2 regions of the Yersinia sp. SCPM-O-B-9106 (C-191) genome follow, and region 2 is predicted to be linked to the other one. Evidence: predicted binding sites of a transcription regulator. Region 2 holds the regulator's gene; the other holds the start of a gene.

Region 1 (11,943 bases), 1.2 Mb from region 2:
CTAGCGTGTATGAGTAACAACAACCTCAACAGAGTTATCTACCGAGTTATAGTATTTAACTGGGTGTTTCTTCCGACTTTACCTTTTCATGATGATTCGCAGTAGTGGATTTAACTTTAGTCTTTGTCTGGCTTTCAGACTCTTCGCTAATCTCTGACTGACCAATGAAAACACCGCCTTTCTTGATAGAGAAATTACTGCCTTTTACAATGCCGTTTAGCCGACCATTCTCCAAAATTTCCAAATGATCGGAAACACAAACACCCTCGATCCGCCCATCAACCGTAATGTGAGGGGCGGTTAAATTCCCTTCAATATGACCACTGCGCATCAATCTTAGTGTGCCTTCATTGACGACAATATCACCGATGACAACACCATAAATTTGAATGTCACCATCAAGATTAATATTACCTTTTAATTTTGTCCCCACCGCTATAATCGTATTTGTCTTCACGGAGTCTGATGGCGAACCCGATAATGGGGCTGAAGATGGTAGAGAAGAGTTGGCCATAATAGACACCTTGTCATGACTGCTTGCTTTCTTTTTAAACATAATATTTATCAGAATAAAAATGAGGAATAAAGTAGGAGCAAGAAGAAGATAAAAAAATAAATTGTAGACTATATAGCTAACTAAACATGCTCCCCAAACAACCCACAGCAGGCTAAGAGCGACATTCTTTGGCATATACAGACGTATGTTCACTTATCCCGCCCAATGTAAACGCATATTAAAAATCATATGTTCTTATGCAGATAAATATTAAAATCGCCATTATATTATAATAGGGGAAATATACTTTCCCCATGAGGGAAGTTATATTTCCTCTAAACAATAAAACCATTTAAATATACATCCACAAAGCAACAAAACACACTTTCATTATGTCAATCAATGGGGGATTAAATATAAACAGAGATAAAACGAGAGTGAATTAGCTTAATAAATTAATAATAAGGTAGCAAAGGCGGGAAAAAATAATTTATAAAAATAACCCCCAATCAAGCAGAAATGCTTAATCTAATTGGGGGAAACAGGTTACTTTTCAGCTTTATTAGAAAGCAGTTTTTCTAAATCATCGCCACCTAAGTGACGGAAATCCTGACCTTTAACAAAGTAGAAGATAAATTCGCAGATATTCTGGCAGCGGTCGCCAATGCGTTCAATCGAACGGGCGCAAAACAATGCTGTCAGCACACTTGGGATAGTTCGCGGATCTTCCATCATATACGTCATCAACTGGCGCACAATGCCTTCATATTCCTGATCAACTTTCTTATCTTCGCGATAGATTCGGATAGCTTCATCCAAATCCATCCGGGCAAAGGCATCCAGAACATCATGCAGCATCTGTACCGTATGACGCCCCAAAGACTCCAAACTGACCAGTAAAGGTTGGTGTTGATGAGAGAATTTTTCCAGCGCAGTGCGGCAGATTTTATCCGCCACATCACCGATGCGCTCTAGCTCAGAAATCGTCTTGATGATGGCCATCACCAGACGCAAATCACTCGCCGTCGGCTGACGTTTGGCAATGATGCGCACGCAGGCTTCATCAATGGCCACTTCCATCATATTGACCTTTTTATCGCCAGCAATGACCTGTTTTGCCAACTCGCCGTCCTGATTGTGCATGGCGGTGATCGCGTCAGATAATTGTTGTTCCACCAGCCCGCCCATGGTCAATACTTGGGTGCGGATATGTTCAAGTTCTGCATTGAACTGGCCGGAAATATGTTTATTAAGATTCAAGTTATCCATGATACTTCCCGTACATGTAAATAGGCGAAATTGATGTATACCCTATGAGTAAAATCAGCCATAGCGACCGGTGATATAATCTTCCGTCTGTTTCTGCTGCGGCGCGGTAAACAGCGTATCTGTATCACTGAATTCAATTAACTCGCCCAGATACATAAATGCCGTGTGATCTGAGCAGCGAGCCGCTTGCTGCATGTTGTGTGTCACTATCACCACCGTATAGTCAGACTTCAACTCGCTGATAAGCTCTTCAATACGGCCGGTCGAGATAGGGTCAAGTGCCGAGCAAGGCTCATCAAGCAACAACACATCTGGGCGAATCGCGATACCACGGGCGATGCATAGGCGCTGCTGCTGGCCTCCCGACAAACTGTATCCGCTCTGGTGCAACTTATCTTTAGTTTCATTCCACAAAGCCGCTTTGGTCAGCGCCCATTGCACGCGCTCATCCATATCGGTGCGAGATAGGTTCTCAAACAGTTTCACACCAAAGGCGATGTTATCGTAAATCGACATTGGGAATGGGGTTGGCTTTTGGAAAACCATGCCAACTTTTGCCCGCAACAATGCAATATCTTGTTTATCGGTCAGGATATTCTGCCCATCCAGCAAGATGTCGCCTTCAGCGCGCTGATCCGGATACAACTGATACATTTTATTGAATGTACGCAGCAGTGTTGATTTACCGCAGCCTGATGGGCCGATGAATGCTGTGACCTGGTTTTTGGCAATATCCAGCGAAATATTCTTCAGCGCATGAAATTTGCCGTAGTAGAAGTTCAGATCGCGAACCTGAATTTTGCTGTTGTTGATGTCAGTAGCCATACTCATCAAGACTTCTCTCTTTTAGCCAATGCCGCCGTAGCTGCATTTTGGAATTTATTGGCGAATCGGGTTTTTCTTTGCTAATTAAGGGCTTTTCTCAGCCGATTAATACTTTTTCTTAGCAAAAATAACGCGAGCCACAATATTCAGTAACAGCACACACAGGGTTATCAAAAGCACCCCAGCCCATGCCAGTTGTTGCCATTCAGCAAATGGGCTCATGGCAAACTTAAAGATAGTGACCGGTAAGTTAGCAATTGGCTGACTCAGATCGGTACTCCAGAACTGGTTGGAGAGCGAGGTGAACAGCAAAGGCGCGGTTTCACCGGCAATACGCGCGACCGCTAACAAGATACCCGTCAAAATACCGGAGATAGATGCTTTCAAGGTAATGGCCGATATCATGCGCCATTTTGGTGTTCCCAATGCATAAGCCGCTTCGCGCAAGCTATCCGGTACCAACTTCAGCATGTTTTCAGTGGTGCGAATGACAATAGGGATTTGTAACAGCGCCAGCGCAATCACCCCAGCCCAACCGGAGAAGTGCTCCATCTTGGCAACCACTATGGTGTAAACAAACAGGCCGACAACAATGGAAGGGGCTGATAATAAAATGTCATTTATAAAGCGGGTAATTTCCGCCAACCAGGATTTACGGCCATATTCCGCCAGATAAATCCCCGCCATAATCCCCAGTGGGGTGCCAATGACGGTTGCCCACAGAATTAATAATCCGCTCCCCGCAATGGCGTTTGCCAACCCCCCACCGGCCGTATTGGGCGGCGGTGTCATCTCGGTAAACAAGGCCAAAGACATACCGTCGATACCTTTGGTCACCGTGGAGAACAAAATCCACACCAACCAGAACAGGCCAAATGCCATGGTGGCCATTGAAAGCAATAAAGCAATACGGTTTTTTTGACGACGCCATGCCTGCTTTTTACGGCGGGTTTCCATCAGCGTCGCATCACTTTGCATATCCATCGTCGCCATCTTAGCGCCCCTCTTTCTTAGCCAGACGCAAAACCATTAACTTAGATAAAGCCAGTACAATAAAGGTAATGACGAATAAGATCAGACCCAGTTCCATCAACGCGGCGGTATGTAAGCCAGATTCAGCTTCGGCAAACTCATTCGCCAACGCGGAGGTAATACTGTTGCCCGGCATAAACAGCGAGAAACTGTCGAGCTGGTAGGTGTTGCCGATAATAAAGGTTACCGCCATGGTTTCACCCAACGCACGGCCCAGACCCAACATCACGCCACCAATAACACCATTTTTGGTATAAGGCAGCACAATGCGCCAAATCACTTCCCAGGTGGTGCAGCCAATACCATAGGCCGACTCTTTCATCATCACCGGGGTTTGTTCGAAGACATCGCGCATGACAGCTGCAATGTAAGGAATAATCATGATGGCCAAGATGATACCGGCGGCCAGAATGCCGATACCAAAAGCCGGGCCAGAGAACAATACGCCCACAATCGGGATGCCGGACATCACATTGCCGACTGGCTCTTGGAAATAGCGGGCAAATAACGGGGCGAAGACAAACAAACCCCACATCCCGTAAACAATGCTGGGGATCGCGGCTAACAATTCAATCGCCACACCCAGTGGGCGTTTTAACCAGTTTGGGGCCAATTCAGTTAAAAACAGAGCAATACCAAAACTGACCGGAACCGCGATGAGTAGGGCAATAACCGAGGTCACAACCGTGCCGTAAATCGGCACTAATGCACCAAACTGTTCAGCCGGCGCATCCCACTCTTTGGTCCACAGGAAAGCCCAACCAAATTTCTCAATGCTTGGCCAGGAAGCAATAATCAATGAAACGATAATGCCGCCTAACAGAAATAGCGTAATCAGCGCAGCCAGTTTAACTAGCGCACTGAAAATGATGTCACCATATTGACTCGGTGCTTTGATTGTCGGCTTGTCAGCCATAGACTCTCTTCTCATCTGAGTGTTATACCCCCTCGTACTTGAAGCCGCAGGCGTGTTGGCGGCGTTCACTAACCCGAATCACTGACTGGTCTTGACCTTAAAATAAGTCAGCTCATCGGGATTAGCTCAATTGCCGCCTACCTGCAACTCCAATTACTTTGGGTATAAGGTGATGTTATAAATAACTTATTACAGGTAAAACGAACTTCAATCAGAAGATTGGCTTACCGCTGCTATCTTTAATCTGAGTTTTCCAGGCAGCACGGACTTGCTCAACAACTTCAGCTGGCAATGTTGCATAATCCAGCTCGTTGGCTTGTTTAGCGCCGTCTGTGTAACCCCAGTCAAAGAACTTCAATACTTCAACGCCGTTAGCCGCATTTTTCTGCTCTTTATGTACCAAGATGAAAGTTGTTGATGTTATTGGCCAAACATCATCACCTTTTTGATTGGTTAAGTCTTGAGCAAATGTTTTGCTCCAGTCCACACCTTTCGCCGCAGAGCTAAAGCTGTGTTCTGTTGGGCTAACAGGTTTACCATCCGCAGAAATCAGTTTGGTGTAAGCCAGGCTATTTTGTTTGGCGTAAGCATATTCTACATAGCCAATAGAGCCAGGTAAGCGCTGTACAAAGGCGGCGATACCATCGTTACCTTTGCCACCCAAACCAGTCGGCCAGTTAACCGTCGAACCTGCGCCTACTTTTTCTTTCCATTCTGCGTTCACTTTAGCCAGGTAGCTGGTGAACACGAATGAAGTGCCGGAGCCGTCAGCACGACGCACCACAGCAATATTTTGATCTGGCAATTTAACGCCTGGGTTCAGCTTAACAATAGCCGGATCATTCCACTTTTTCACATTACCCAGATAAATATCACCCAGTGTTTTACCGTCTAATGTCAGTTCACCGGATTTAATACCAGGGATATTCACGGCCAATACTACGCCGCCGATCACTGTTGGAAATTGGAACAAACCTTCAGCCGCCAGTTTGTCATCTGTTAATGGCGCATCAGACGCACCGAAATCAACAGTATTGGCAATAATTTGTTTTACGCCGCCCGAAGAACCGATCCCCTGATAGTTAACTTTGTTACCTGTTTCTTTCTGATAAGAATCTGCCCACTTGGCATACACCGGTGCGGGGAATGTCGCACCTGCACCCGTCAGGCTTGCAGCAGCGAACGCGGACACGGTGGTCATAGATAAAGTCGCTGCCACAATGCTGGCTACGGTGGTACGCATCAGTTTCATAATCCCTCCTAATGGGATATTAGAATTAACTCTATACCAAAGAACTTGGTGCTGCTGGTAGGCGGCAAGCGAACCCCGATGAACTTACTCGTGTAAGTGATTCGGGTGAGTGAACGTAGCTAACAACCCTGCAACTTCAAGTACAAAGTGTATAAAATGTTTTCATCAGATTAAGTATGGTGCAGGAGGGAAAATAGGACAGTTTAATGACAGAAAAATGTATGAAATATTACAGTTATATGACAGCAAACAAGAATCAACACAAGACATTGATTTTATTTGTTTTAATGTTTTTTTAGTTTAAATATAAAACTCAGAAAGTAAGGGTTTTAGTTAAAAAGGGGATAATTGGCACTCATATTTATGACATTAGAAATTGGTGTTCGCGGCTAGCCTCCTATCGTATCATTGCTCACTAAAGCCCCCTTATAATTACCACGAGTCACTAAAGTCATCATGAATCTTACGCCACCTTGAGTTATTCCCCCATCGCACTGAACGACTCTGAGCGGGTACTGTTAAAGCATTCATGCTTTTCGCATTATCTATTCATGCCCATTTAGGCCAATATTTTATCGGTTTTTTGCTGTGATGCTTAGGATCTTGGCGTTTAGCTATTTTGCCAACACCCGGTAAGTTTTACCTAAGAAATAATAATGAAAAGAGACAGAAGAAATGAGTAACAGTAATCACATTAACACCGCTGAAGCGTTAGGCGATCAACTGCGTGTAGCCCAGGTTCTCACATCACCAAAGTTAATGGCACGTGAATGTTTAGCCGGAGTGATGACAGCATTGGCGCTCATTCCTGAAGTTATCTCATTTTCTGTCATTGCTGGCGTCGATCCGAAAGTAAGTTTGGTCGCATCTATTGTTCTGTGTTTGACGCTATCTATTCTCGGAGGGCGACCCGCAATGGTCACCGCCGCTGCAGGTTCAGTGGCATTAGTCATCGGCCCAATGGTTCATATACATGGCGTCGAATACATACTGCCAGCGGTCGTGTTGGGAGGGATAGTTCAAATCCTGTTCGGCATGACGGGTTTATCTCGCATGATGCGTTATATCCCGCGCTCTGTGATGATCGGTTTTGTTAATGCATTGGGTATCTTGATATTTTTCGCTCAGGTACCCCATGTTTGGGGGCAATCGAACCTGGTATGGGGGATGCTTGTCATTACCCTGCTCATTGTCTTGCTGCTCCCGCGTATACTTAAAAGCGTACCCTCACCGCTTATTGCCATCGTGGTCGTCACTGTAGTGGCTTTGTTGATGGGCTACCGACTACCTAATGTCGGCGATGAAGGGCCGATGGGTGGCGGCTTGCCAGGATTCACCCAGCTTCTGGTTCCTCTGAATTGGCAAACACTCCACATTGTATGGCCTACAGCGTTAAGTATCGCTTTTGTCGGGTTAATGGAGTCGCTGTTAACAGCAAAACTGGTAGATGACATTACAGATACCCCATCAAGCAAGCGCCGTGAGTCATGGGGCCTTGGTGTTGGTAATATTCTCGCCGGTTTTTATGGTGGCATCGCGGGTTGTGCCATGATTGGCCAGACTATCGTCAATGTTGAGTTAGGCAAAGCCCGGAGCCGAGTTTCAACTTTCGCGGCAGCCGTGGTTCTGCTGTTACTGGTGACAGGTCTGAGCAAAATTTTGGCACAAATCCCTATGGTGGTACTCGCGGGCATAATGATGGTTGTCGCAGTAAAAACGGTTAACTGGCATAGCTTGCAAACATCAACCCTTAAACGTATGCCCTGGTCAGAAACACTGGTGATGGTGCTAACTGTAGTGATTACTGTCTGGACGAGTAATCTCGCGCTCGGTGTATTGGCCGGAGTTATTGTTGCCATGGCGCTATTTGCACGCCGCATAGCCCATGTTATTCACGCAGAACGTACATTAAGTGACGATGGTGAAAGTGTTCGCTATACCGTACGCGGCCCACTATTTTTTGCCAGCAGTAACGACCTGTTCGAGCATTTCGAGTATGCCAATGACCCCAAACGAGTCATCATCGACCTGACGCATGCACAGATTTGGGATGCTTCCACCGTAGCGGCTCTGGATGGTATCGAGTATCGCTATAAACGTTACGGTGCTGAAGTGACTATTGAAGGGCTGGATATGCGCAGCAGCGATTTTCATCGTCGCCTAACAGGAAATTTAAGCTAATCATAAAAAAGTCCGGTGATGCTATTTAAACAGCACAACCGGACTTTTAGATTTATCGCGATTTTATCATCCGCAGGGATTATTCAACCGTCACTGATTTTGCCAGGTTACGAGGCTGATCCACATCGGTGCCTTTAATCAGCGCGACATGGTAAGCCAGCAATTGTAGTGGCACGGTGTAGAAGATAGGAGCAATAATTTCTTCCACATGCGGTAACTGAATGATTTTCATGCCTTCGCTATCAGTAAAGCCAGCATCTTGATCGGCAAATACATACAGCAAACCGCCACGGGCGCGCACTTCTTCAATGTTAGATTTCAGTTTTTCCAACAATTCATTATTTGGCGCGACCACGATGACCGGCATATCTGCATCAATCAATGCCAATGGGCCGTGCTTCAATTCACCCGCTGCATAAGCTTCAGCATGAATATAAGAAATCTCTTTCAGTTTCAGCGCACCTTCCATCGCAATCGGATATTGATCGCCACGGCCAAGGAACAGTGCATTGTGCTTATCAGAGAAACCTTCAGCCAGCGCTTCGATGGTTTTATCCAGAGACAGCATCTGCTCAATACGCGCTGGCAAAGCCTGTAGTGCATGAACAATGTCGTGCTCTAAACTGGCATTAGCGCCTTTCAGCTTGCCGATACGCCCCACCAGCATCAATAACACGGTCAACTGAGTGGTAAAGGCTTTGGTTGAGGCCACGCCAATCTCGGTACCGGCTTTAGTCATCAAGGCTAAATCAGATTCGCGCACCAGCGAAGAACCGGCGACATTACAAATTGCCAGAGAACCTAAATATCCTAACTCTTTGGATAAACGCAGAGCGGCCAGTGTATCGGCGGTTTCACCTGATTGTGACAAGGTAATAAGCAAGCTATTCGGGCGCACAGCGGATTTACGGTAGCGGAACTCGGATGCAATTTCTACATCGCAAGGTACACCGGCTAATGATTCAAACCAATAACGCGAAACCATACCTGAGTTGTAAGAAGTACCGCAGGCGATGATTTGGATATGTTGGACGTCAGCCAGCAAAGCATCAGCCTTAGGGCCAAGCTCAGATAAATCAATCGCCCCGTGGTTTAAACGGCCTTCCAGCGTGTTCTTAATCGCCATTGGCTGTTCATAAATTTCTTTCTGCATGTAATGGCGGTAAACACCTTTATCACCGGCATCATATTGCACCTGAGATTCGATCTCAGGGCGCTCAATAGCATTACCCTGCTTATCAAAAATGGCGATGCTACGGCGAGTCACTTCAACCACGTCACCCTCTTCCAGGAAGATAAAGCGACGGGTGACTGGCAATAAAGCCAGTTGGTCGGAGGCGATAAAGTTTTCACCCACACCACAGCCAATAACCAATGGGCTACCTGAACGTGCTGCTATCAAGCGGCTTGGGTCACGGCTATCCATCACAACAGTGCCGTAAGCGCCACGCAATTGCGGGATCACGCGCTGAACGACTTCCAGCAATGAACCGCCCTGTTGTAGCTCCCAATGCACCAGATGAGCAATAACTTCAGTATCAGTTTCAGAACTGAAACGGTAGCCACGGCTAATCAGCAATTCACGTAAAGGTTCGTGATTTTCAATAATGCCGTTATGAACGACGGAGATGTAGTCCGAAACATGAGGATGCGCATTGGCCTCTGATGGCTCACCATGAGTGGCCCAACGAGTATGTGCAATCCCAGTTCCGCCATGTAAATCTTGGCTTTCGGCCGCATCAGATAGCGCCTGAACTTTACCCACCCGACGTAAACGAGTCAGATTACTGTCAGCATCCACTACAGCCAAACCAGCTGAGTCATAGCCACGATATTCAAGACGACGTAAACCTTCGATCAGAATCTCAGCGATATCACGTTGCGCTACTGCGCCAACAATTCCACACATCTGTTTTATTCCTATTTAAGATTCTTTTAGAACCTTGTCGATGTCAGTGACCTGAATTTCCGGATTTTCCGGGGTTCCCCGAGCCTGTAGAGTTGGGGATTATTATGTTTTGTTCTGTACTCTCAGCAGAAATATATATGCCAAAAATACAGGGCAAAACATCCCTTCAATGCAGAATAACGAACGTTGAAGGGACTGTTTTAATAGATTATTTTTTCTTAACCGGACGCTGCCAACCCTGCACATGAACCTGTTTAACTCGGCTAAGAACTAACTCATTTTCGGCAATATCACCGGTGACGGTAGTACCGGCAGCAATAGTCGCGCCGTTTGCAACAGTCACTGGCGCGACGAGCTGAGTATCAGATCCAACAAAGACATCATCGCCAATAATAGTTTTAAACTTATTAGCTCCATCATAATTACAGGTGATTGTTCCTGCGCCGATATTTACTCCTGAGCCAATCTCAGCATCGCCTAAATAAGAAAGGTGTCCGGCTTTAGAACCTTTACCTAAGCGGGCTTTTTTGATTTCAACAAAGTTACCGACATGTGCGCCCTCAGCTAACTCAGCACCCGGTCGCAAGCGGGCAAATGGCCCAACAGTACAACCAGCATCTAAACGAGAGTCTTCCAACACACTGTATGGGCTGATTTCTGAATCATCGCCAATGACACAGTTTTTAAGTACACACCCGGTACCAATACGCACCCGGTCACCTAAAACCACATGGCCTTCAATAATGACATTGGTATCAATTGTGATATCACGGCCATGTGTTAATTCTCCCCGCAAATCAAAGCGCGCGGGATCCAGTAACATCACCCCGGCTAACAACAACTTTTCAGCTTGCTCTGACTGATAGACGCGCTCAAGAGTGGCTAACTGCAGGCGGTTATTGATTCCTTCCACTTCACTCAAACGAGCTGGATGCACCGCAACTATCTTCTGACCATCAGCATGGGCCAGAGCAATAATATCGGTGATATAAAACTCACCCTGAGCATTATTGTTGTCCAACAATGATAGCCAGCGTTTTAGATCACGGCCATTGGCAACCAATATCCCAGTGTTGATTTCATTAATCTCGCGTTGTGCATCGCTGGCATCTTTATGTTCAACAATACCCACCACATCGCCATTCTCACGCACAATGCGCCCGTAACCGCTAGGGTTATCCAGCTTCACCGTCAACAAGCCAATACCCCCTTTTGGCTTAGCTGCCAATAGGCGCTCGAGAGTATCAACAGAGATCAACGGCACATCGCCGTACAACATCAGGATATCTTCATCATCAGAAAAATAGGGTGCAGCTTGTTGCATCGCATGCCCGGTACCCAACTGCTCAGCTTGCAGTACCCAGTTAAGCGCCGGATCAGTCAGTGTTTTTTTCAATAACTCACCGCCGTGCCCATAAACCAGATGAACATGTTGAGCACCCAACTTCATGGCAGCATCAATAACATGCTGAACCATCGGCTTACCTGCCAGTGGGTGTAACACCTTAGGAAGGTCGGAATACATACGTGTCCCCTTACCTGCGGCAAGGATGACTACACTCATTGAGCTGTTAGACATAAGCAACCTGATAACTCCAAATTAATAGACGGAAGTAAACCTGTTTAGAGAAATAATTACTACATATTTCTCAGCGAAAAACGTATCCAACCCGCATGGTTAAAGGGCTGTAGCAATTGAGCAGGTAATAAAAAAATGTAGCAGAAAGTGTCTGCGATCAGCGACGTTTTCTGACCTATTTTTATCAAAACCCCCTCACCGACTCAGATAATTAACCACTTATTTTACGTCAAGAAACAAGAGTTTTCAGAAAGAAACGCTTTCAGTTTAGCGTAGGCTTAATTAAATACGGGAGAGGTAGGTCAAATGACAGCGCCCAAAGGCGAAAGGGGACAGAAAGTCAGCTTTATTGCATGTAAAAGTAAAAAAAATGCCAATCAGTTTTACTGACTGGCATTCTATCGTTCTTTATATTCTTCGTATTTGAAGTCGCGGGAAGTTAGCTATTTTCGCTGACTACCGACAACCCCAAGAACTTTGAATA
Region 2 (11,943 bases):
ATATCTTTAGATGATAAACGATGACTCATAGTGATGTGCGTTGCCTAGTTAAATGATCAAAAGAAAAAGTCCTTGAGTTGTGGTCTTTCCTACGTGATCGAAACGACACAAAGCTCTGATAAACGCAAACTCCGGCGGTTAATAAGCAATCTATTTCGTCAGTATGCAGTGTTTTTGGAGTTATTTGCAGGTGGAATAGGCCAACAACGGCGGTAAGTAGACCGTTTATAGCGGAGAAAGGCAAGTCAGGATCACAAAAGCAGAGTCTTCATCTATACAATTTATACAAACTAGTTAATCGTGCCAGATTTATAGAAATACACACCATATGATTTGTATCATTTATATCCAACCGTTAACAATTTATGGCCGATACACTCAAACAAACCCAGCTAATTTAATCGGCGAAACCCAGATCTTTTCGAGTGTGATTCAGGACATCTGGCGGCAAGGGTAAATAACCGTCATGGGTCACGCGCTTTTGCCCCTCTGGCGATAAAACGCGCTCAAGAAAGGCGGCAGTCAGCGGTTCTAGCGGCTGGCCCGGTACTTTATTGATATAAATATACAGATAGCGCGACAAGGGATAGCGGCCAGCTTTGACATTCTCGGCCGTCGGCATCACATAATCCTGACCATCCGCCGACAGTAACAGGGGTTTAACACCGCTGTTGCGAAAACCAATACTGGCATAACCCATTCCATTTAATGAACCGGCGACAGCTTGCACTACAGAAGCAGAACCAGGCAATTCATTGATATTGTTCGTAAAATCACCATCGCAAAGCACTCGCTGCTTGAAGAAACCATAGGTTCCTGAAGCTGAATTTCGGCTATAGCGCTGTAAAGTGCGCTCCGCCCACGGCCCTTTCAGGCCCAGTTCACCAAAGCGCTGGATCGGATGAGATTCTCCACAAAGGCGATTTTGCGAAAAAACAGCATCAAGCTGAGATAAAGTGATTTTACTCAGTGGATTATCCTGATGGACAAAAACCACTAAGGCATCCACTGCCACAGGGACAGCAAGCGGCGGATAGCCATAACGCTGGGTGAATGCGGCGATTTCAGCCGCTTTCATTGGGCGGCTCATCGGGCCGAGTTGAGTCGCCCCAGCCGCCAATGCTGCAGGAGCAGTAGAAGAACCTGCCGCCTGTATTTGCAAATTAACGCCGGGATAATGATGATTAAAATCATCTGCCCATAAAGACATCAAGTTCGCTAAGGTGTCTGAGCCGACACTGGAAAGATTGCCGGATAGGGTATGTGGTTTTGGCGATTGAATCTCTGTAGCAGGTGAAACCGCTACAGATTGTGCTAAAACGCCGTAGCTAAACCCGAACAGGGCATGCAACAGCGCCAGTTTTCCCCATCTCATCAGCTTGATGTCCATGCAGTCTTAGGATTTGACTGCATTCTCGGTTAAAACCGTCGGAACAATCAATCGATTCGGCAAGGTAAAAATAAATCTCGTCCCCAAACCGACTTCACTCATGACATCCAAACGTGCGTCATGGTGGCTCAGAGCATGCTTCACAATTGCCAGCCCTAATCCACTGCCCCCGGTTTGCCGAGAGCGGGCCTTATCCACCCGATAGAAGCGCTCAGTGAGGCGCGGCACATGCTCAGGGCTAATTCCCGGCCCATTGTCACTCACCTGAAATTGTGCGCCTTGCGCAGTTTTCTGCCAACACACTTCAATTTTAGTGCCATCAGGCGTGTGATTGACGGCGTTATAAACCAGATTAGACACCGCGCTGCGCAGTTGGTCTTCGTTACCAAATACTTTCAGTTGATCATTAACCCGGAAAGTAATTTCATGACGCCCACCACTCAGCGCTTGCACTTCATGCTGTAATATCTTCAGCATTCGTGGAATATCAACCTGCTCATTCAGATCTACATTAGGAGCGGCTTCAATGCGCGACAACGTCAATAATTGTTTGACCAACCCATCCATTCTCTTGGTCTGTTCCTGCATCGTTCCCAATGCTTTATCCCGCAATGGCCCCGCCAATTCTTGGTCGTGCATCATTTCCAGATACCCCTGTAACACCGTCAGGGGGGTGCGCAGTTCGTGGCTGACATTAGCAAAGAAATTACGCCGCGCCCCTTCTAACTGACGCATTTGGGTAACATCACGGGCCACCATCAATAATTGCCCTTCTGAATAAGGCATCACCCGGAACTCAACGTAATAGCCATTATTGAGTTGCAAGGTGAGTGGGCGGGAAAATTCTTGCTGTTGTAAATACTGGCTGAATTCGGGATAACGCAGCAAGTTGAGAATATGCTGACCATTATCCTCCGGCCAGCGGAACCCCAGTAATTGCTGAGCCAGACCGTTACACCAGAAAATATTGCCGTCAATGGTGGTCATCACCACAGCATCGGGTAAAGATTCAGCGCCACTGCGGAACCGTTTGATAAGTAAGGCTAATTCACGCCGACGCCGCCGATTTCGCAGTTGCATCTGATATAAGCCATAAAATAAAGGTTCCCAACTCCAACGCCCTGAAGGCGGAGTCATGCTGCGGTCTAACCACAGCCAGTGAGATAATTTGAGTTGGTTATAGAAATTCCAGACCAGCGCCGCAACCACTGAGACGAGTAATAGCCAAGGAAGATACCCGATAAAGGCACCTAGCAGTAATGCGGGCAAACAAAAAAGAGCCAGCTCTAAAGCCAGCGTTTTCCATGATAAACGTTCTAACACAACGAATTCTCCGGCACTGAAAACTCAGTAGCGCGTTGAGAAGCGGTACCCGGTTCCCCGGACAGTTTGTACCATTTTGTCATGGCCATCAGTTTCAAGCGCCTTGCGTAGCCGACGAATATGCACGTCAACGGTGCGATCTTCTACATAAACGTTAGTGCCCCAGACATAATTAAGCAACTGTTCACGGCTATAAACTCGCTCTGGATGGGTCATAAAGAAATGCAATAATTTAAACTCGGTCGGCCCCATATCCAGTGCTTGCTCATTGGCCATAACCCGATGTGAAGAGGGGTCAAGACTCAGTCCTTGCATTTCAATCACTTCTTCCACCGCCATTGGCGATATCCGGCGCATGACTGCTTTAATCCGCGCCACCAGCTCTTTGGGTGAAAAAGGCTTGGTAATATAATCATCAGCGCCCACTTCTAAACCGCGAACTCTGTCTTCTTCTTCACCACGGGCGGTCAGCATCATCACGGGAATATCTCGGGTCAATGCTTCGCGTTTCATATGCTTAATAAACTGAATCCCCGACCCCCCTGGTAACATCCAATCCAGCAACACTAAATCAGGGTAAGGCTCAGATAATCGAGTTACTGCGCTGTCATAATCCTCGGCTTCTAACGGTTGGTAGCCATTTTGCTCCAACACAAAGCACACCATCTCACGGATTGGAGCTTCATCCTCCACTACCAGTATGCGTCTTGCCATCATCAACCCTGCCAGTAAGTTAGTGGTCACTATTTGATTTCGGGAGCCATTATGCGTCAGTTTTGTGACATTTTTATGAAAAACATCGCGCTCTTGCAAGCAATAAGCATAGTGATAAATTTTATGATAATTGCAAAATGCAGCACTCAAGTTTGCGAAGCGTCTCGGAGATTTCATTCACACTGTTTTTTTAGCCGCGACATCCGGCGGGCAGTGTTTATAATCAGCGCCAATATCTTTGGAAAACAACCTGCCCTAGCGGGAGATTTATGCGCATTATTCATACCTCTGATTGGCATTTAGGCCAGCATTTCTTCACCAAAAGCCGTGCGGCTGAACATCAAGCATTTCTGCACTGGCTCATTGAACAGATCAAAGAAAATCAGGTAGATGCGCTGATTATAGCCGGTGATATCTTTGATACTGGCTCCCCACCCAGCTATGCCCGAGAGCTGTATAATCGCTTCGTGGTCGAGCTTCAATCAACAAATTGCCAGTTAATTGTTTTGGGGGGGAATCATGATTCAGTCTCAACGCTGAATGAATCTCGGGGTTTGCTTTCTTATCTGAATACCACGGTCATATCCTGCGCCAGCAGTGATTTAGCCCAGCAAGTTATTATTTTGAAAAACCGTCAGGAGCAACCTGCGGCCATACTGTGCGCCATCCCCTTTTTGCGCCCACGCGATTTAGTCACCAGTCAGGCTGGCGAATCCGGCGGACAAAAGCAACTGGCATTACAAGAAGCCATTGCGGCCCACTATCAAGCGCTCTATCAGCGGGCCGTTGAGTTGCGCGCTGAGCTTGGCCTGCCCTTACCTATTATTGCCACTGGGCATTTAACCACGGTGGGGGTTACCACCACAGACTCGGTTCGAGATATTTACATCGGCACATTAGACGCTTTCCCAGCCCAAGCTTTCCCCCCGGCGGATTATATTGCTCTGGGCCATATTCACCGTGCTCAGCAAGTCGCTAAAACCGAGCATATTCGCTACAGCGGCTCGCCAATTGCCTTGAGTTTTGATGAATTGAGCAAAGAGAAAAGTGTTTATTTGGTGGAGTTTGCCCAGCAAGCATTAGCATCAGTGACCCCGCTATTCATCCCACAATTTCAGCCGATGCAGTTAATCAAAGGCGATTTAACACAAATAGAGCAACAGCTGGCTGCATTTTCTGGCCATCAGGGGTTACCGGTATGGCTGGATATTGAAGTCGCCACAAAAGACTATCTCACTGATATTCAAAGGCGAATTCAAGCACTAGCCGCAGAACTTCCGGTGGAAGTGGTATTATTGCGCCGCAGTAAAGAACTGCGTCATAACAGCATTGAGCGGCAGGAAAAGGAAACACTCAATGAGTTGAGTGTCACTGATGTATTTGAACGCCGGCTGGCGCTGGAGGCGGATTTAGCCGAACCTCGTCAGGAACGCATGCGCCAAATGTTCAATCAGGTGGTTGAGGATATATCGCAAGGTAAAGATGCCGCAGAGGAGCAACCAGCATGAGAATTTTGAGCCTGCGTCTGAAAAACATTAATTCTCTACAGGGCGAATGGAAGATTGATTTCACTGCCGAGCCTTTTGCCAGCAATGGGTTATTCGCAATCACCGGCCCGACAGGCGCCGGTAAAACCACCCTCCTCGATGCTATTTGTCTCGCGCTATACCACCAAACTCCGCGTTTGACTGTCTCACCGGGCCAAAATGAGCTGATGACCCGCCATACTGCGGAGTCGCTAGCTGAAGTTGAATTTGAGGTAAAAGGCACGCGTTATCGGGCATTTTGGAGTCAGCGCCGTGCTAAAAATAGCCCGGAAGGGAATCTGCAAGCCCCCAAAGTTGAGCTGGCACTGTGCGAGAATGGCAAAATTCTGGCCGATAAAGTGCGCGATAAACTGGATATGGTGGCGGCAATCACCGGGCTGGATTTTGGTCGTTTTACTAAATCCATGATGCTGTCGCAGGGGCAATTTGCCGCTTTTCTCAATGCCGATGCCAATGACCGTGCTGAATTATTGGAAGAATTAACCGGCACCGACATCTATGGGCGGCTATCTGAACATGTATTTGAACAACATAAGTTGGCCAAGACTGCGCTGGACGCATTGCACCAACGCGCCAATGGTATTGAACTGCTAAATGAAGAGCAGCGTTTAGCCCTGGCAAAACAATTAAACTCGCTCGAAGAACAAGAAAAGCAGCTTTCCTCAGAACAGCGGGTGAATCAAAACCAAATAAATTGGCTCACCAGTTGGCAGCAGCAGCAAAAAAATGCATTGGAATATCAACAACAACAGAAGCTTATTGAGCAAGAATATCAACAGGCGCAGCCCGAACTGCAACGGTTGGCCCGCAGTGAGCCGGCAGAAAAGCTGCGCCCCCTGTTGCGCGAGCGCTCGCGCAGCCTACAGGATTTGCAACAAATACAACTGCGCATCACTACATTAACCGGGCAACAGCAACAACTTCAGACGCAACTCACACCACTGACTCAGGCGCTGGAGCAAGCCAATCTTGCTCGCCAACAACAAGCCGCCCAGCAGCATGAACAAGAAACACTGATCGAGCAAAAGGTCGTTCCGCTAGATAATCTTATTGCTCAGCAGCAACACTCATTAATGCTGCTTGGCACGCAATTACAACAGTTACAAACTAAAGAGCAGCAAGGCAAACAGCAGCTTGAGCTGAACGAACAGCAGCTAAAGCAAACCCAGCAGCGCCTACAACAACTGACTGAGTACAGCCAGCAATATGCCCACCATCAGCACTGGGAAAAGAACTTGCCTTTATGGCGTGAACAGTTCCGTCAATTACACATACAGCAACAACAAGCGGTTGACAGTGAGCAGCAGTTACAGCAACAGGTTGCATTAATCACGACCTTACAGCAGCAAATTGACACACTGAATAAACAAGATAAACAGCAGCAAGCGGCATTAGTGCAAGCCCACTTACAGACAAGTAGCATTCAGCAACAATTGACCGCACTTGAGCAACTGCAACCCTCGGCACAGCTACGCCAACAACTGTTCGAACTCCAGCAACAACGGCCAGTGCGGCAACAATTAGCGGCATTATCACCATTGGTGCAGCAAGTTCAGGCCCAGCATGATAAACAACAACAGCAAGCAGTCAGCCAGCAACAACAACTCATACTACTCGAGCAGCAATTGGCCGAGAAACGTCAGTTATATAAACAACAAAAACAACATCTGACGACTCTGGAAACTTTGCTGGAACGCGAAAAACACATAGTCAGCTTAGAGGCAGAAAGAACCAAACTGCAACCGGGAGAAGCATGCCCGCTATGTGGTGCATTGGATCACCCAGCCATTACGGAGTATCAGGCGGTAAAGCCCTCAGAGACAGCTATCCGTGTTGAGGAACAGCGCCTACAGGTTGAGCGGCTATCAACTGAAGGTTCCGAACTCAATGCCCAGACTCAAAGCTTGCTTCAGCAGCTCAAACATCTGGAACAAGAGTTACAGCACAGCAATCAGCAGTTGGCAGATTACCAACAGCAATGGCAAACACTGACCCAGCCATTAGCCCTGAGCTTTGCTTTAAATGAACCGGCGACCTTAATAATCTGGCTCGAGCAACAGGAACAATCAGAGCAAAACTGTCAGCTAAAACTGGCTGAATATGAGCAGCTGAATCAGCAATATCAACAGGCCAAAGATATTCTGACTCAAGCAGAACAGAAGCAACAAAAACATCAGCAGCAATTGGCATTAATTGCTCAACGCCAACAAGATACGCAAGAATCCCAGCAAAAATTGCTTACACATCATCAGCATCAACTCGCTGAGTTAGCAAAAGTGCATCAAAACTTCAGCCATGCGCTGGCTGAGCTATCACTCTCATTGCCTGAAGCAGATCAACAACAAAGTTGGCTTTCATCACGGGAAGAAGAGAATCAACGCTGGCACCAATATCAGCAAGAACAACAACAGCTGGCGCTGGGGCAAAAAGCACTGGAAACGCAGATTGAAAATGAGCGTCGCCATTTACAAGAATGCCGAGAACAATTATCTCTGCTGACTCAACAACATCAACAAACTGAAGCCCTGTTACAACAACAAAAGCAACAGCGCCAGGCTCTGTTTGGTGACGGCAATGTTATTGAGGTACGTCAGTTATTACGCCAACAACAGCAACAAACGGAGCAGGAGCTGCAAAATGCAGCACAAACCCTGCAACAAGCGCAATCTCAACTTAATTTACTCTCTGGTGAGCTCGCAGGTCTGGAACAGCAACAGCACCAATATCAGCAGCGCGCGGCGGCGGCTCAAGCGGAATTACAACAAACACTGACAAGCAGTGAATTCGACGATGAGGCCGCCTTAACCGCCGCTCTGCTGAGTGAAGAGGAAAGGCAACGTTTGCAACAATTGAAACAACAATTGAGCGAGCGGCAACAACAAGCACACATCCGCCAGCAGCAAGCCAGTGAGGCAATGGATCAACTTATACAATCCTGCCCAGTGGGGGTCAGCCAAGCATCTGAATTGGTTGTATTACAACAGCGGTCAGAGCAATTACTCGCCCAACTAAAAACCAATACATTACAGCAAGGCGAATTACGCAATCAGTTAGAAAGCGATACTGTTCGGCGTAGCAACCAACATGCGCTGTTTGAGCAAATTGAACATAGCCAGCAGCAATATGATGACTGGAGCTATCTCAATCATTTAATAGGCTCCAAAGAGGGTGATAAATTCCGCAAATTTGCACAAGGTTTAACCCTCGACCATTTAGTTTATCTGGCAAATAATCAGCTCAGTCGGCTGCATGGACGCTACCAATTACAGCGTAAAACCAGTGATGCTCTGGAGCTGCTAGTGGTGGATACTTGGCAAGCGGATGCTATGCGTGACACTCGCACATTGTCAGGGGGAGAAAGCTTCCTGGTGAGTTTAGCGCTGGCTTTGGCGCTATCAGATCTGGTCAGCCACAAAACCAGTATTGACTCACTGTTCCTCGATGAAGGATTTGGCACGCTGGACGCAGAAACACTGGATACTGCGCTCGATGCCCTTGATAGCCTGAATGCATCTGGTAAAACCATTGGTGTTATCAGCCATGTTGAGGCTATGAAAGACAGAATCCCGGTGCAAATTAAGGTTAAAAAAGTCAATGGATTGGGGGTTAGCCGGTTAGATAATGTCTTCCGAGTCAATCAAGACTGAATATAGGCCGTCCAGAATGAGGTGCATGAGCGCTGCTAACAACGCTGTAGCGTCAAGGCCGAATGTTATTACCCAAAGACATTGGCGTTACAGCTAGGCGGCAAGTGAGTAAATCCCGATGAGCTTACTCAAGTAAGTGATTCGGGTGCATGAGCGCTGCTAACAACGCTGTTGCGTCAAGGCCGAAGGTATTACCCAAAGTCATTGGCGTTACAGCTAGGCGGCAAGTGAATAAATCCCGATGAGCTTACTCAAGTAAGTGATTCGGGTGCATGAACGCTGCTAACAACGCTGTAGCGTCAAGGCCGAAGGTATTACCCAAAGTCATTGGCGTTATAGCTAGGCGGCAAGTGAATAAATCCCGATGAGCTTACTCAAGTAAGTGATTCGGGTGCATGAGCGCTGCTAACAACGCTGTAGCGTCAAGGCCGAAGTTATTACCCAAAGACATTGGCGTTACAGCTAGGCGGCAAGTGAATAAATCCCGATGAGCTTACTCAAGTAAGTGATTCGGGTGCATGAGCGCTGCTAACAACGCTGTAGCGTCAAGGCCGAATGTTATTACCCAAAGACATTGGCGTTACAGCTAGGCGGCAAGTGAATAAATCCCGATGAGCTTACTCAAGTAAGTGATTCGGGTGCATGAGCGCTGCTAACAACGCTGTAGCGTCAAGGCCGAAGGGTAGGCCACAACCAGGCGGCACCCCGCACCCCACTAGAATCCCCATGCAAAGCTTTACGGATTGGGGTTTCGCACTCGCCACCAAATACCCAAGGGCTGATTAAGGTAGGTAATGTTTTATACAGGCGGTCAACATTACTCATTCCCCCGCCTAACACGATGATATCAGGGTCAAACAGGTTAATGACATGAGCTAATGACTTAGCCAAACGTCTCTCGTAGTTAACCATTACCTGTTCAGCCAGCACATCACCTTGTTCAACCAACTCCATGATTTCATGCCCCTTGAGCGGCTGCCCGCTCAAACGAAAATAATCAGTGGCAAAGCCAGTGCCGGAAACAAAAGTCTCGATACAGCCTTTTTTCCCGCAATAACAAGCAACTTCCTGCTGATACTGCCGCTCTTCATCATCTTGCCAGGGTAGCGGATTATGTCCCCATTCACCGGCAATACCATTACCGCCAGCATGTACACACCCGTTAATGGCAACACCTGAGCCACAACCAGTCCCAATAATGACCCCGAATACCAGGTGCTTTCCGGCTCCCGCGCCATCAGTTGCTTCAGAAACAGCAAAACAGTTGGCATCATTAGCCAAATGCACCTGACGGGAGAGTAACGTTGACAAGTCTTTATCTAACTCTTGTCCATTTAGCCAAACAGAATTGGCATTTTTTACCTTGCCAGTGAAAGGAGATAACGTGCCCGGGATACCGACACCAACACTGCCCTGCTCCCCAGTAGCTTCTTCTGCATCAGAGACTAACGCCGCGATCGCCTGCAAAGTTTTTTGATAATCATGGCGCGGGGTAGAAACCCGTTTACGGAAAAGCTCCTGCCCATTATTGGCTAAAGCAATGACTTCTATTTTGGTACCACCCAGATCTATACCAATGCGCATAGCGCCTTACCTCATCGACAAGATTGTTTGTTGTTTATGGCAACTGATTTTAACGATAAACATCCTTCGATATACCAAGACAATGACAATAATAAAAACCTTATTCTTACAGTTTGTGACCGTGCGCTGTAACGCCACAATATTTGTCACTCACTATTGGGTATTTGATGGTGATTGAATCCCAGCAAAGAGGAATAGGGTTATACAAATTGCGAGCTGGCTCTGTTTTTTTCTTATTCTTTTTACTAGGGACAGGCGCGTCAATTCGTTATCATGCCGCACTGCGTCTGATTAACTCGCGCGCTTAAAGCGCGCCCGAGCCAGGGATAACACTATGTTGTGGTTTAAGAATTTAATGGTTTACCGTTTAAGCCGGGAAGTTTCTCTATCTGCGGATGAAATGGAGAAACAGTTAAGCGCCCTCAGTTTCACCCCCTGCGGCAGTCAGGATATGGCAAAAACCGGTTGGGTATCACCGATGGGTTCACATAGCGATGCATTAACCCATACGGTTAATGGTCAAATCGTCATTTGTGCGCGAAAAGAAGAGAAAATATTGCCATCGCCGGTGATTAAACAAGAGTTACAAGCCAAAATTGAACGCCTCGAAGGTGAACAACATCGCAAACTGAAAAAAACTGAAAAAGACTCATTAAAAGATGAAGTTCTGCACAGTTTATTGCCGCGTGCATTCAGTCGCTTTAACCAAACCTTCTTGTGGATTGATACCGTCAATGATTTGATTATGGTCGATGCCGCCAGTGCAAAACGCGCTGAAGATACCCTGGCATTGCTACGAAAAAGCTTGGGTTCCTTGCCGGTGGTGCCACTGACATTAGAAAATCCGATTGAGCTGACCTTAACTGAGTGGGTTCGTAGCAAAGAATTACCTGCTGGCTTTGCACTGATGGATGAAGCTGAACTGAAAGCCATTTTAGAAGATGGCGGCGTGATTCGCTGTAAGAAACAGGATTTATTCAGTGATGAAATTGCGGTGCATATTGAAGCCGGTAAGCTAGTCACTAAGTTGGCCCTGGACTGGCAAGAGCGTGTTCAGCTAGTTCTGTCCGATGACGGCTCGCTGAAACGCCTAAAATTCTCTGACACCCTGCGTGAGCAGAATGAAGATATCGATCGGGAAGATTTTGCACAACGTTTTGATGCCGATTTTATTCTGATGACCAGCGAGTTGGCTGCTCTGATTAAAAATCTGATTGAAGCCTTGGGTGGCGAAGCTCAGCACTAATATTGGCTGGCATTGATAACGAAAAATATCGCCCTCTCCATATTTGAGAGGGCAAGTTCGATGAGTAAACTAGCTCAAATATTTACATAAATATGAAGATGCTTCAGCAACTTGCAAGTTAAACTCACTTTCCGCTGGGATATAGAAAGTCTCACCTGGTTTGAAAACTTCCCAGCCTGATGAGCCAGGAATCAGCACTTTTAAGCTACCGGTAATCACTGTCATTTCTTCCGCTTTCGCTGTACTGAAAGTGTACTCGCCCTTTTCCATCACCCCAACACTAGCTGGCCCAATACTGTCACTGTCAAAACCAATAGATTTCACTTTCCCGGTAAAATACTCATTAAATTTCAGCATAGTTTTGCACCCGCGTCTTAATCAAGATTGAGCTTTCATATTAGGGTCACTATAAATGTTCTGTCACTGATTATTATGAGGAAATGCGATCATAACCGAATTCACTGCTATGGTTGCGGATAAAGCATACAATTT

What was found. The regulator PhoB, encoded in region 2, activates phosphate uptake and scavenging genes when phosphate is short. The targets are predictions, from matches to a motif close to CTGTCATAAAACTGNCNNAT.
Positions count from the first base shown of each region.
Region 1: the regulator PhoB is predicted to act here: its motif matches at 5,984-6,003, upstream of pstS (phosphate ABC transporter substrate-binding protein PstS).

Region 1 is NZ_CP110791.1:4,386,364-4,398,306, reverse strand. Features, by position in the region: gene OP863_RS19840 (bactofilin family protein) at 56-664, opposite strand; gene phoU (phosphate signaling complex protein PhoU) at 1,043-1,765, opposite strand; gene pstB (phosphate ABC transporter ATP-binding protein PstB) at 1,820-2,596, opposite strand; gene pstA (phosphate ABC transporter permease PstA) at 2,696-3,583, opposite strand; gene pstC (phosphate ABC transporter permease PstC) at 3,585-4,538, opposite strand; gene pstS (phosphate ABC transporter substrate-binding protein PstS) at 4,750-5,790, opposite strand; gene OP863_RS19810 (SulP family inorganic anion transporter) at 6,466-7,971, shown strand; gene glmS (glutamine--fructose-6-phosphate transaminase (isomerizing)) at 8,051-9,880, opposite strand; gene glmU (bifunctional UDP-N-acetylglucosamine diphosphorylase/glucosamine-1-phosphate N-acetyltransferase GlmU) at 10,089-11,459, opposite strand.
Region 2 is NZ_CP110791.1:3,196,451-3,208,393, forward strand. Features, by position in the region: gene brnQ (branched-chain amino acid transport system II carrier protein) at 1-29, opposite strand, end outside; gene OP863_RS14580 (PstS family phosphate ABC transporter substrate-binding protein) at 398-1,375, opposite strand; gene phoR (phosphate regulon sensor histidine kinase PhoR) at 1,397-2,713, opposite strand; gene phoB (phosphate response regulator transcription factor PhoB) at 2,738-3,427, opposite strand; gene sbcD (exonuclease subunit SbcD) at 3,697-4,935, shown strand; gene OP863_RS14600 (AAA family ATPase) at 4,932-8,621, shown strand; gene mak (fructokinase) at 9,291-10,205, opposite strand; gene rdgC (recombination-associated protein RdgC) at 10,540-11,451, shown strand; gene ppnP (pyrimidine/purine nucleoside phosphorylase) at 11,521-11,808, opposite strand.